DNA from 3 places in the Marinobacter nanhaiticus D15-8W genome. Region 2 is predicted to be linked to each of the others. Evidence: predicted binding sites of a transcription regulator. Region 2 holds the regulator's gene; each other region holds the start of a gene.

Region 1 (4,412 bases), 1.2 Mb from region 2:
TGGCTAAACAGATGGAATGTTAGTATGGCGGGGTTATAGCCTCGCACGAATTTCAGTAAAGGCGGCACGGGCTGGCGCACACGACTAAAGAAGAATTCTGACAGACCGTCGAGACCGAATTTCAGACGAGTAAACGGCATGACGCTTGGGGTTCGGGTAACAACCATTTATCGGGCAAAGACGCCCGCATCTTGATGAGCATACAAGGGGAGCTGGACACCCAGCTCAGCTTCCCCAACGCAGCCGTCTACAGAGGTCAATACTAATCAGACGGCAGCTTGCTGACCGCTCAGAACCTCACCGCGGATGCCATCCCACCCTTCTTTGATCTGGCGCAGCAGACGGGCCACTTCATCGAGCTTTGCTGCGTCGTTGTAGCGATTGGCCTCGAACAACGTGCGCTCCATGTAGTCATAGAGGGTTTCCAGGCGCTCGGCCAGTTCACCGCCCTTCTCGAAATCCAGGAAACTGCGCAGGCCACCCACGATCTCCATGGTCTTGCTAATTAGCCGACCTTTACCTTCAAAGTCTTTAGCCTGCATGCGAGCCTTCGCCATATTGATACGCTCCAGCGCTCCGTCGTAAAGCAACTGGATCAGTTTGTGCGGATCGGCATCGACGATGCTGGTCTGGGTATTCACCCGCTGGTAAGCCTGTAAACCATTCATATTCAACCTCTCATGTGGCCACGCCTAGGCGCCGGCTTTCACTTAATTGTCGCTACTGTTGTTCGGAGCCAACGCTGCAAGCTGCTGACTAATGTAATCGCGTGTGTTGTTGAGTTGGGCAATCAGCGAATCTGCGGCGCTAAATTGAGAAACCAGCCGTTCTTGGTAGGACGTCATCCGCTCTTCCAGAGCTGCACGGTCCTCCGCAATTCGCTCCAATTCCGTTTGCAGGCCGTCGGTCCTGCTCTCGAGAACGCCGTCTGCACCCAAAATATCAGTAACCAGATTAACGGTTCGTTCACCAATACCTTCTACGAAAGTGATAGACCCCCTCGATCCGGTCGTCTCGCCCGTAACGCGGACCTGGAGTCCAGCCGGTCCGGAGCCTGAGCCCTCCAAATAGAGAACCTGGCCATCACCACTTGCAGCTCGTCCGCCTATAGTACCCGCGACATCCTGACCAACCGTGCCAGTTGCAACCGAAAGGCCCAGTTCCGAGCTGCTATTGGTATCGACCTTGGTCAGACTGACGTTCGACTCACTACCGTATTTGTTCGAGGTGAAGTTGAAAGTTCCGGTACCCCCGTCGAATTCGACCTTAACCGACTGCCCTTTGGCGCTTAATCCCGCACTCGAGTTCAACTGCGTTTGGATTTCTTCCGCCAGAGCCTCCCGCGTGTATGTTCCTGCGGTTAGCTTGATACTTACTGAAGTCGAGCCGTCTACCTCAAATGTGAGGTCGTCGTTATCCGTATTGATCGTCACATCACCGGAGCCCACATTTGCGCTCTGCAACCGCCCTTGTGTCGCCGCCTGGGTTATTTCAATCGCGTAGTCGCCCGGCTCAGTATTCAACCCGCTCCTTACAAACTCTACTTGCGGATCGGTCGCACGGCCTTGCTCGGCAAATAAAGCAGTCACATCGTCCGGGCTGGACTTTAGTTTCTTCTCGAACGTCTCACGGTCAAACGACAGGCCTCCCGTTTTATAGTCTGTCGTGATACCCACATCGGCCAAGGTTCGAACGGATGCATTCTCAAGACCTGGCACTACGCGCGTAAGAACGTTGCGGAGCTGGCTCTGGATATTCCTGACCGTGGCGTCGCCAGACAGCAGGCCGCCTTGCCCTGTTTCGGCGTTGAAACCCGCAAGCCCATCGATGGTCTGCTGCAAGGCATTGAATTTATCTACGAACGCTTGAACCCGATCAGCAACCGCGCCTGTGTCTTGCTCCACTTTGACAACAGAAGTAGCGCCTTCCTCAGCGACCTCGAACGTCAAACCATCGATGACATTCTCGATCGAATTAGTGGGTCGGGTGATCGCTATGCCATTAACTTGCACCTTGGCATCTTTCGCAGCGACAGTTTCTGTCAGATTCTGATTCTGGGAATCGAAGGCAAACTTCGAAAGCCCCATACCATCGTCCAGGGACCCATCGCTATCGCTCACAGTGATAGAGATAGCATTGTCTGTACCGGTTTCCTCGGCAGACATAACCAAACGGTACCCATCACCAGTGTCGATGATGCCAGCCGTTGCCCCGAGGCCAGCCTCGTTTATCGCGCCGGCCAACCCCTGAAGGGTGTTGTTAGAGCTATCGATCACAATGGACTTGGTCTCGCCGGCAACATTCAGAGTCAGCGTGCCGGAACCGATTGCCGTACTGTCTTTGTCCTCGAAGCTTCCAGAAGCTAGCGACTGTGCCTGAGCCAGGCTATCCACTTTGACTGTATAACTGCCTCGGCTTGCCTTTGTGCTATCCACGCTTACGGCAATATCGTCGTTGGAGGTTGTCGCCGAAAAAGACTTCAGGTTATCGGGAGAACTCAGTTGACGCATGGGGAGGCGCAATTCTGTTATTGCGCTACGCAACGTGCCATAGGCAGAAATCAAGGCTTCTGCACGCTGCTGATTAAAATTAAGGCGATCGGTAGCCGGTTTCCTTTCCGCAGCTACAAGCTGTTCCACCAGATCCGAGTTGAGGACCCCAGAACCTATACCGAGTGACGAAATACCTGCCATATCGAAAGCCTCCCCGAGAAGGCGCCATAATCCATTTGTATGCTTATCGGCCGAAAGCGGCAAATCTTTGCCCCTCACGCCGTCGAATTTGTAACAAAATGTTGAGCGTCGGACTCACTTCCTGGTCGCCCGAAACGCGAACACCGCCGGCTCCTCGCGGAGGCGGCGGTGCTGAAATACCGCTATTTAACGTCTGGGTAAAACCGGCAAAGGCACTACACTTCGATGTTAAACAACGTCAGCGGTTCTTCCTGCTGCAAATTTTCGGCCAACCTCAGAGCCACATCATCAGGAATTTGCCGAATGACTTGGTCTGTCTGCTGATCGACAACGCGCACAATGGTCTTTCCAGAGTCATTATCCACTTCAAACTGCAGGTCACGCTGGACAGTCTGAACAAAGTCATTCAATCGGGAGACGGCTTGGTCGAGCGACTCCCGCTGTGTATCGCGCTGCTCCTCCAACCGATCGACCCTGGACTGGGCTTCGCCGGAAAGTGCAACAGAAACACCGGGTTCCTGGACTCGAGCGGAAGGCTTGTTTCCTTCTGCCTGAGGTGACGCAGACGCCCGAGCCGGAGCTTGCTCACTGGAGCGAACCAGCTTCAAATCCGGGCTGTTCAGGTTTACGTCATTCATAGCTCACCTCGCTAGCATGTCACGGCGGAAAGCCGGTCCCCGAAGGGGACCGGCCATTACCGCTCTACCCCTATTACTGCAGGAGGGACAGAACCTGCTGCGGGCGGGCGTTAGCCTGCGCCAGGACAGAGATACCAGCCTGCTGCAGAACCTGGGACTTGGACAGCTTCGCAGTTTCAGCGGCGAAGTCTGCGTCCAGGATCCGGCTGTTTGCAGCGCTCAGGTTCTCTGAGGTCGTCTGCAGGTTGGAGATGGTGCTTTCCATACGGCTCTGAAGGGCACCAAACTTCGCACGCTGCGAGTTCACCGCGTTCAGAGCAGAGTCAACAATGGCGATGGCGTCAGTAGCACCAGAAACCGAAGTGATATCCAGCTCTGAAACCTTTTCCAGATCAGAGACCTCTGAAGCAGCGGTTACAACTTCACCCGCAGTAGTCGCAGAGAGGCTGAACGAACGGTCTGAGTCGAACGTAACTTCGCCGGTCAGAGTCAGTTGTTCACCGTCCGCAGTAACACTTTGACCACCCATCGTCACGGCACCTGCCTGAGCACCGTTTGCCGTAATCGAGATGTTTTCGCCCTTGGCGTTCGTCAGAGTGATGCCGGTAGCATCATCATTTACCTGAGCAGTAACACCTGTCTTGGACGTTGCATCGTTGATCGCCGTCACGGCAGCGCTAAGCGCGCTCTGGCCGGTGCCCGCACTCAGCGAGAAAGAAACAGTTACCGCGTCCGAATTATCCGATTGAATATCCAGGCTGTATGCGCCACCAGCTGCAAAGGTTGCGTCAGCTGAAGTACGAGCGGAAGCCGTGACGCCAGTCACATCAGAGATGTTGTTGACCTTCTTGGCCACATCCGCAGCGCTATCGCCCGCCGCAGTGTCAAAGGTATCGGAACCGAGAGCACCGTTAACAGTGACTGTTTCCGCCGTAGCAACCCTACCGACCGCATCTGCGGTTGCTGAAGCCGCAGCGCCGTCTACGCGTTGCAAGCCGTATTGGTTCGTACGGAAGTCAGCAGTGGTGGCAGAAATGGTCTCGTTGGCGTCGGCTCCAACCTGGAATACCGCAGTTCCGAA
Region 2 (4,412 bases):
ACCAGATCCTGCAGAAACATGCTCATGAGCTGATCGGCCACGAGGAAGTGCAGAAGTGGCTGGAGCAACTGGAAAAGATGTCCCCCAAGCTGGCGGAGGAGCTGGTGCCGAATACCATTTCCATCAGCCTGTTGCTGAAGGTGCTCCAGAGCCTGCTGAAAGAGGAAGTGCCGGTCCGCGATATGCGTTCCATCGCCGAGGCCATCGTCAACGTCCAGCCCAAGACCCAGGATGCCCGCGCACTGACGACGGCAGCCCGTCAGGCCCTGCGCCGGATGATTGTCCAGAGCATCTGTGGCAACGAAGCCGAGATCCCGGTGATTACCCTGGATCCGGAGTTGGAACAGATGTTGCTAAAGTCCATGCAGCAGAGTCAACAATCCGGCGGTCAGGACGATATCGGCCTGGTGCTGGAGCCGAACATGGTGGAAAGGCTCCAGCGATCCCTGCAGGACGCGGCCCAGCGTCAGGAGATGATGGGCAAGCCGGCGATCCTGTTGGTTTCCGGACCGCTGCGCCACGTCATGGCCCGATTCGTCAGCTATGGGGTGGAACGCCTGCATGTCCTGGCCTACCAGGAAGTGCCGGATAACAAACAGATTACGATTGTAGCGTCGGTCGGTCAGCAATAGGCCGCCGACAGCAGCAACAGGTCCCGATCGAGTCGGCGCCAGTGGAGGTAAGTCATCATGAAGGTAAAACGGTTCTTTGCACCGACCATGTCGCAAGCGCTAAAGATGGTTCGGCTCGAGATGGGCGATGACGCGGTCATCCTGTCCAATCGTCGCGTTGATGACGGTGTCGAAATCGTGACGGCCCTCGACTACGACGAGAATATGGCGCGCCAGCGTTTGGGCAATGCGGCGGTTGAGGCGACCAACGGCGCACGCCTGGCTGAGATGCAGGCTGACCAGCACCGTCGCCTGGAGGAAGAGCTCGGTCGTTCCCGTCAGCGTATTCGTGAGATTCGCGAGCGTCGTTCACCTCAGCCGGCGCCTGAACCCAAGGTGGCGACCGTTGCGGCGGCACCGAGCCAGGACCCGACCCACGCCGCGTTGGAAGCCATGCGTGCCGAGATCCACTCCCTGCGGGATATGGTTAATGGCCGCCAGGGCGATGCTGCGCCTGTTGTGAAGACCTCTGCACCGGAAGTAGACGCAAGCCATCAGCGACTGACGGAACGCCTGGAAGAATTCGGTCTGTCCAGTCAGCTGGCGGGGACCCTGGCCCGAAGTTCCGGCTCGGGTCGTCTCGAAGAAGGCTGGAAAAAGTCACTGCGAACCCTGGCAGCCGGTGTGCGTACCCAGGACCAGGAAATCGTGGAGCAGGGTGGTATCGTAGCCTTGGTGGGTCCGACAGGCTCCGGTAAGACCACAACCATCGGTAAGATGGCCGCGCGTTATGTGTTGCGCCACGGCGCAGATTCCCTGGCGCTGGTGACCACCGACCGCTACCGTGTCGCTGCCCATGAACAACTGTTCGTGTTTGGCCGTATCCTTAACGTGCCGGTACGCGTCGTTGACGAAAGCCACACCCTGGACCAGATCCTTGACGATCTCTCGGACAAGCGTTTGGTTCTGGTCGATACTGCCGGCCTGACCCATTCAGACCGCGGGCACCAGGAGCAGCTTGAGGAACTGGCGTCCAGCTATCATCCGATCAAGCCGTACCTGGTGCTGGCGGCAACCAGCCAGCCGCGCATTATGAAATCCACATGGCATTGCTATAAGATGGCCAAGCCTGCCGGGTGTATCATGACTAAGCTGGATGAGGCATTGACCCTCGGCGAAGTCCTGGGATTTGCCATGGAAACGGGGCTTCGGGTGGCCTACTACACGGATGGCCAGCGCATCCCTGAAGATATTCACCCGGCGCAGTCAGTGCCCCTGGTGCGACTGGGCGTAGAGCGGCTGCGTGAGGCTCGGGAGACGGCTATGGTTGCAGCAGGAGCCTGAATCAGGGAATCTTCGACAGTGTCGTATCGAGACCTTGAAAGGCTGGCTCATGGCCGGCAGTCAACAATCAACAATATCGTCGCGAGAGACCGTATCCGGCATGAGTAAACCACACCCGGTTCAGGTAATTGCCGTATCCGGCGGCAAGGGGGGCGTTGGCAAGAGCAACGTCTCAGTCAACCTGGCAATCGCCCTGGCCCAAATGGGGCGTCGTGTTGTCGTTCTGGACGCCGATCTGGGACTGGCCAACATCGACGTACTGCTGGGCATCACTGCGCATCACAACCTGGCTGACGTGCTGTCGGGCGAATGCGAGCTGCGGGAGGTCCTGGTGGATGGTCCTGGCGGCATCAAAATCGTGCCTGCCTCCTCCGGCACCCAGCGCATGACCCAGCTCACCGCTATGGAGCATGCGGGTCTGATCAATGCCTTCAGCGAGCTTGGCGATCAGATCGACGTACTGATCGTCGACACCGCGGCGGGGATTTCCGAGGGCGTCGTCAGTTTTCTCCGGGCCTCGCAGGAACTGTTGCTGGTAGTCTGCGACGAACCCACATCCATTACCGATTGCTACGCGCTCATCAAGCTGATGAACCGTGATTATGGCGTCAACCGTTTTCGCATCCTGGCCAACCAGGTCCGCAACGAGCAGGAAGGCAAGCATCTTTTCGGGAAGTTAACCCGCGTAACCGAGCGCTTCTTGGATGTTGCGCTACAATATGTGGGCATGGTTCCTTACGACGAAGCCGTCAAGAAAGCGGTACAGCGGCAGCGTGCCGTGCTCGATGCCTATCCGCGGGCCAAAGCGTCGCTAGCGATCAAGGCCTTGGCGCAGAAGGTCGACAACTGGCCGTTGCCGTCATCGCCCCGCGGTCACCTTGAATTCTTCGTCGAGCGTCTGGTGGAAGCCTGAGGCGTAACCGACTGACGGATTTGACGGTCATTTATTCTCTGGAGTCTCCGATAGAACCAAAGGCTCCCTGATTTGGGCAATCCGGATTCATGAAGTTGGCAAAAGGCCTGGGAATCTATCACCAAACCAGCGAACGCAAGGCCCATGACCTTGTCGAGCAGCATGCGCCGCTGGTTAAGAAAATCGCGCTGCATCTCCTGGCGCGTTTACCTGCCTCTGTGCAGCTGGAAGATCTCATGCAGGCCGGCATGATCGGGCTGCTGGAAGCTGCGCAGAAATACGAGGCGTCCAAGGGCGCATCGTTCGAAACCTACGCCGGTATCCGTATTCGGGGCGCCATCTTGGATGAGATCCGCAAGGGCGACTGGGTACCGCGTTCGGTTCACCGTAATTCCCGTCGTATCGCCCAGGCCATCAAGGCTGTAGAAGACCGGACCGGGCGCGAGGCCATCGACGCCGAGGTGGCTGACGAGCTAGACATGTCCCTTTCCGAATACCACGCCTGCCTGGCAGATTCTAACGGTGGCCGACTTTTTAGTCTCGATGAGCTAAATGAATCCGGCGAGGTGCCGATAAACGAAGAAGACGCTGTTCCTGATGCACCGTTCGAAGCGCTTTCGTCTGAAGGTTTCCGGCGCAGCCTGGCGGACGCGATCACCAGTTTGCCGGAGCGCGAGAAGCTGGTACTGAGTCTCTACTACCAGGAAGAGCTCAACCTGAAAGAGATCGGTGCAGTGATCGGCGTGAGCGAGAGTCGGGTCAGCCAGATCCATAGCCAGGCGGCGTTGCGCCTGAAAGCGCGGCTGAGCGGATGGCAGGCCGCCTGAGTAACCGGATCGCACACGCGTAACGTGCTCATACGTAAAGTGTAGTTTTTGGTAACGGGCGCTTTACAGATCGCGCCCAGCGGACAGAATAGGCAATGCTTCGAAAGTGCCAGGCTGGTGAAGTGCATCCGTGAGGTGGGAGGTGCCAGCTCCCATAGACGCACTACGCGGGTGGCCAGGGCCAAGAGTCGTTGCTATTCCCGGCATTAATGAGTGGAGGTCCAATTGGACAAGAACATGAAAATCCTGATCGTGGACGACTTTTCCACGATGCGGCGGATCATCAAGAATCTGCTTCGCGACCTGGGCTTTACCAATACCGACGAAGCGGATGATGGCAACACGGCGTTGCCGATGCTGAAAAGCGGCAAGTACGATTTCCTGGTGACCGACTGGAACATGCCCGGTATGTCCGGATTCGAGCTGTTACAGGCCGTTCGCGCCGACGACAGTCTTAAGAATCTACCGGTGCTTATGGTGACTGCGGAAGCCAAGCGCGACCAGATCGTTGCCGCGGCCCAGGCCGGGGTGAACGGTTACGTGGTTAAGCCGTTCACGGCGGCTGTCCTGAAGGAAAAGATCGAAAAAATCTTCGAACGTATCCAGTCCTGAGTATCAGAGCGCCATCATGGGCAATCCAAAGAACAACACCGGTAAGCTCGACCCTGAAGTCGTCGAGAAACTCCAGCTTCAGGCTGGGGAACTCAAGAATATGGT
Region 3 (4,412 bases), 1.8 Mb from region 2:
GCAAGGTTTTCTGCGATGGAAATCAGGGTGTACAAAAACCATACAATTCGGAACGTATGGCGACGCGCATTCAGTCTTGCCGTTGGTCTGTGCGTGCTACCCACAGCCCAGGCACTGCACCGGATCGATCCTGACCAGTGCGAGCCGCTTCCGGACAACTCGCCTTTCCATAGCGCTGCCATGGCCCGTTTCAGCGCGCAGACTCGCAACGTCGCCCTATGGACCGACACCCAGCGCCTGCAGTCCCTGATCGACGCCCTCGATAACCTGGCCAGCGACGGCCTCAATCCGGCCGACTACCATACCGAAGCACTGACACATGCGCTGGGACACCTGAAAACCTGGGGCCAGCTGGGCAAATGCGACATTCGTCTCGCCAACGATGCCTACCTGCGTGCCCTGGCTGACCTAAGCTATGGCAAGGCGCGCAATCTCGAAGCCCAATCGATCTGGTACTCGGCGAACATCGCCCGGATCGAGGACCCGGGACGGCTGGTGAAACAGGCGGTGAAGGGGCTGGATAACCTGGCCCGGGCGATCGCCCGAGCCCGGCCGGAATCGCCGCGTTATCGCCATTTGCGTAAGGGTTATGCACAGGCCTTGGAAAGCCTGCCGGAAGCCTGGGCCAGGATACCTGAAGGTCCGACGCTGCAGGTGGGCGACGACGATGACCGGGTACCACTGTTGCGCGAACGCTTGCGGGCCGAAGGCTACCTACCCTCGCCGCCGGTGCCCGACCGGATGGCAACGCGATTCGACACCGCACTGGCCCTGGCTGTGGAAGAATTCCAGCGCCGGCATAGTCTGGCAGACGATGGCAGGGTCGGCAGCCGGACACTCCAGCAACTCAATATCTCGCCCCAACGCCGCCTGGAGCAGATCCGCGCCAACCTGGAGCGCCTGCGCTGGCTCGCACATGATATGGAGCGCACGTTGCTGCTGGTGGATATCGCCGCGGCGAGGCTTGAGTTTTACGCGGATGGCGAGCTGATCTACCGTGGCCGTGCCCAGGTAGGCAAACCAAGGCGGGCAACCCCGGAACTGAAATCAGTGATCACCCATGTCACGGTCAATCCACACTGGAACATGCCCCGCAGCATTTTCCTAAGGGATGCCCTGCCCTCGATCCGTAACAACCCGTTCTACCTGAGCGAACGGGGCATGCGCGTCTACGACCAGGAAGGCAACGAACTGAGCCAGTCGGAGGTGGATTGGAGCAATCCCCTTGGCCTGCGCCTGAGACAGGATCCCGGGCCCGGCAATGCGCTCGGCCAGGTGGCCATTCGTTTCTCGAATCCCTTTGCCGTCTACCTGCATGACACGCCTTCAGCTGGCCTGTTCGAGAGCCAGAGCCGCTTCTACAGTTCCGGCTGTGTCCGGGTGGAGGATGCCATGAGCCTCACGCGATTATTGTTCCGGCATGCCGGTCCCGACCTCCAACAGCGACTGGAATCGGCCGTGGCTTCCGGGGAATCCAAAAACGTTCACCTGTCGCGGGGTGTGTATATCCTGATGGCTTATTGGACGGCCGAGGCAGACGCCTCCGGCCGTATCACCTACCGCCCGGACGTCTATGGCAGCGACGGCCAGTTGCTGGCTTTTCTGGACTAGTGATGATCAGACAGCGCGGGGATAGACACCCTCAACGCCGCCCTTGGAGAGCACCCACTGCCACAGCTGGATATCCCGCGCACGGAAAATCCCGGCGCAGGACAGCAGGTAGTAACGCCACATGCGGTAGAACCGCGGTCCCAACTGCTTGGCAAAGCGTGGCCAGTTTTCCTCGAAGTTCTCGTACCAGGCCATAAGGGTGCGATCGTAATCGGCGCCGAAATTGTGGACGTCTTCCAACACGAAGAGATTGTCGACGGCATCACCGATCTGGCCGACTGAGGGCAACTCGCCGTTAGGGAAGATATAACGGTCGATCCAGGGATCGGTGTAGGGCTTGCGTTCGTTCTTGCCGATCGTATGCAACAGGAACAGCCCCCCGTCTACCAGGCAGCGGTGGGCGACGTCCATGAAGGTGCGGTAGTTCTTGTTGCCGACATGTTCGAACATGCCCACGCTGACTATGCGATCGAAGGTATCGTTGACTTCCCGGTAGTCCTGCAGGCGGAATTCCAGGGGCAGATCGGGATACTGCTTCCTGGCCCAGGCCGCCTGTTCCCTGGAAATCGTCACGCCGACGCATTCCACGTCATAGTGTTCGGCGGCATACGCCATGAAGCTGCCCCAACCGCAGCCGATATCCAGCACCCGCATGCCCGGCTCCAACCGGAGCTTGCGACAGATCAGCTCCAGCTTGGCTTCCTGCGCTTCGTCGAGGGTTTCGGCGTCCTTCCAATAGCCGCAGGTGTAGGTCATGCGCCGGTCCAGCATGGCGCCATAGAAATCATTACCCAGATCATAGTGCTGCTCGCCCACCTGGTAGGCCCGTTTCAGGCTCTGGCGGTTGAAGAATCGGCTTTTCAGGGCCTGCCATATAACGGTGGATGGCCTGACTTTCTGCTCGAGATGGGCCCGCATGACCCGGTTGAAGAACTCGTCGAGCTGCTCCACCTCCCAATCGCCGTCCATATAGCTTTCGCCCAGTCCCATGCTTCCTCCGGCGAACACCCGCTCCGGCACGCCCGGCGCCAGCAGCTGCATGTCCCAGGGCCGGCTACCGCCGATCCGGACGTCCGCCTGCTCCAGCAAATCCCGCATCAACCGATGTACCGACGATCGCTCGGATAGAAATTCCGATTCCACTCTTCTGGGCATATCCACGAAAAAACACACCTCGACGCTTACTTATATGAATGCTCTTTTACACCTCCAAAATAACCTAAAGCTATCAATAATCTGAATTAGTTAGTTTTTATTGCTGGACCAGTTTAACGCTATCGCACGTGTATAGATTGGCGTATGCCAACTGCAACGGCATACGCGCTGACGACTGAGTTTCTATAGGTCTAGAACTGAAGGCGTATCGATGCTTGAACCTGGATAAAACCTGGCCCGCCGAGGGTTGCTCGTGCAACAACCTTTTACATTTCACGCTGGAGCAATAGCGGGCGCTGCCGATAACAAGAGTCAGACAACAACTAATTAGTTTATTCAACGATCGGATTATCTACTGATGAACCTATTTAACCGCTTGCGTATTCGTTCCCGACTGCTCATTGCTGTCCTGGTACCCGTTATTTTGACCGCATTCACTATTACCTGGTTCACCGTTAACCAGATCGAGCAGGATGGTGAAGCAGAAATCGATCTGCTGCGCGTAAACCTGCTCGAGGCCCGGAAGGCAGGACTAAAGAACGTCGTGGAAACGGCCTACTCGGTCGTTCAGGACGTCATTGACGATCCATCACTCAACCAGGAAGAAGCCAAGCAGGAAGCCCGTGAGCGACTCCGTGCGATGACCTTTGGTGACAGCAACTATGTCTTCGCCTATACACGCGACGTGTTCAATCTCGCCTACCGCCCGGACCCCGGCCGCGAGGGCCCGACAACCAAACCGGAGGTGCGCAAGCTCATTACCGACATCTTCAAGGCAGCAGCCGGGGATGGCTTCCATGCCTATGAGTGGCCAAACCCCGGAACAGGAAACGTCGAACAGAAGGTCTCCTACGCTACCCTGATCACGGAGTGGGACTGGATGATCGGCGCCGGCGTCTACACCACCGACATCCAGGCGGCCCTATCGGCCGCTGAACGGAAGGTCCAGTCACATATCGCTGGTACCATCAGCTTTTTCGCCATTATCACGGTCGTCGTTGTTCTCATCGCGCTGAGTATCGGCCTGCTGGTTGGGCGTAGCGTCACCGCCCCGATCAAGCGCGTAAGCACTACGATGCGTGAGATCGCGGAAGGCGAAGGCGACCTGCGTCAACGACTGCCTGATGAAGGTAACGATGAGCTGGCAGAGTTGGGCCGTCGCTTCAACGCGTTCGTTATCAGGATCCAGAACACGATCCAGCAAGTGGGCGCCACAACGGATCAATTGGCGTCAGCTGCCGAAGAACTGAGCCGGGTATCGGTCGAGACCCGCGCATCGGTCCAGGCCCAGGGTTCCGAGACCGACCAGATTGCCTCGGCCATCAACCAGATGGCGGCCACGATCCAGCAGATTTCCGGCAATGCCAATGAAGTGGAAAGCGCCGCTTCCGATGCCGATCGCCTCGCCCGGGACGGCGGTGCGACCATTGGCCAGGCCCAGGCAGCGGTCAATCAGTTGTCTGAGGAAATCGAGGATACGGCGAGCAGTATCAGCGCCCTGGCGAAAAAATCCGACGATATCCAGCAAGTGCTGGACGTCATCCATGCGGTCACCGAACAAACCAATCTGCTGGCACTGAATGCGGCTATCGAAGCGGCTCGCGCCGGCGAACACGGGCGGGGTTTCTCGGTGGTCGCGGATGAAG

What was found. Region 2 encodes FliA, which starts transcription of late flagellar genes. Its sites were predicted from a motif close to CTAAAGTTTNNNNNNNNNNNGCCGNTAA; they were not measured.
Region 1: fliD (flagellar filament capping protein FliD) is a predicted target of FliA. The motif match lies at 2,737-2,764, and genes of this name have one in related genera.
Region 3: RE428_RS06900 (methyl-accepting chemotaxis protein) is a predicted target of FliA. The motif match lies at 3,045-3,072, and genes of this name have one in related genera.

Annotation. Positions count from the first base shown of each region.
Region 1 covers NZ_AP028878.1:2,077,089-2,081,500, reverse strand. The annotation lists gene fliS (flagellar export chaperone FliS) at 267-668, opposite strand; gene fliD (flagellar filament capping protein FliD) at 711-2,693, opposite strand; gene RE428_RS09375 (flagellar protein FlaG) at 2,909-3,331, opposite strand; gene RE428_RS09370 (flagellin N-terminal helical domain-containing protein) at 3,405-4,412, opposite strand, start outside.
Region 2 covers NZ_AP028878.1:3,312,462-3,316,873, reverse strand. The annotation lists gene flhA (flagellar biosynthesis protein FlhA) at 1-632, shown strand, start outside; gene flhF (flagellar biosynthesis GTPase FlhF) at 690-1,955, shown strand; gene RE428_RS14700 (MinD/ParA family protein) at 2,056-2,868, shown strand; gene RE428_RS14695 (RNA polymerase sigma factor FliA) at 2,958-3,695, shown strand; gene cheY (chemotaxis response regulator CheY) at 3,921-4,307, shown strand; gene RE428_RS14685 (protein phosphatase CheZ) at 4,324-4,412, shown strand, end outside.
Region 3 covers NZ_AP028878.1:1,532,894-1,537,305, reverse strand. The annotation lists gene RE428_RS06910 (L,D-transpeptidase family protein) at 94-1,611, shown strand; gene cfa (cyclopropane fatty acyl phospholipid synthase) at 1,618-2,709, opposite strand; gene RE428_RS06900 (methyl-accepting chemotaxis protein) at 3,125-4,412, shown strand, end outside.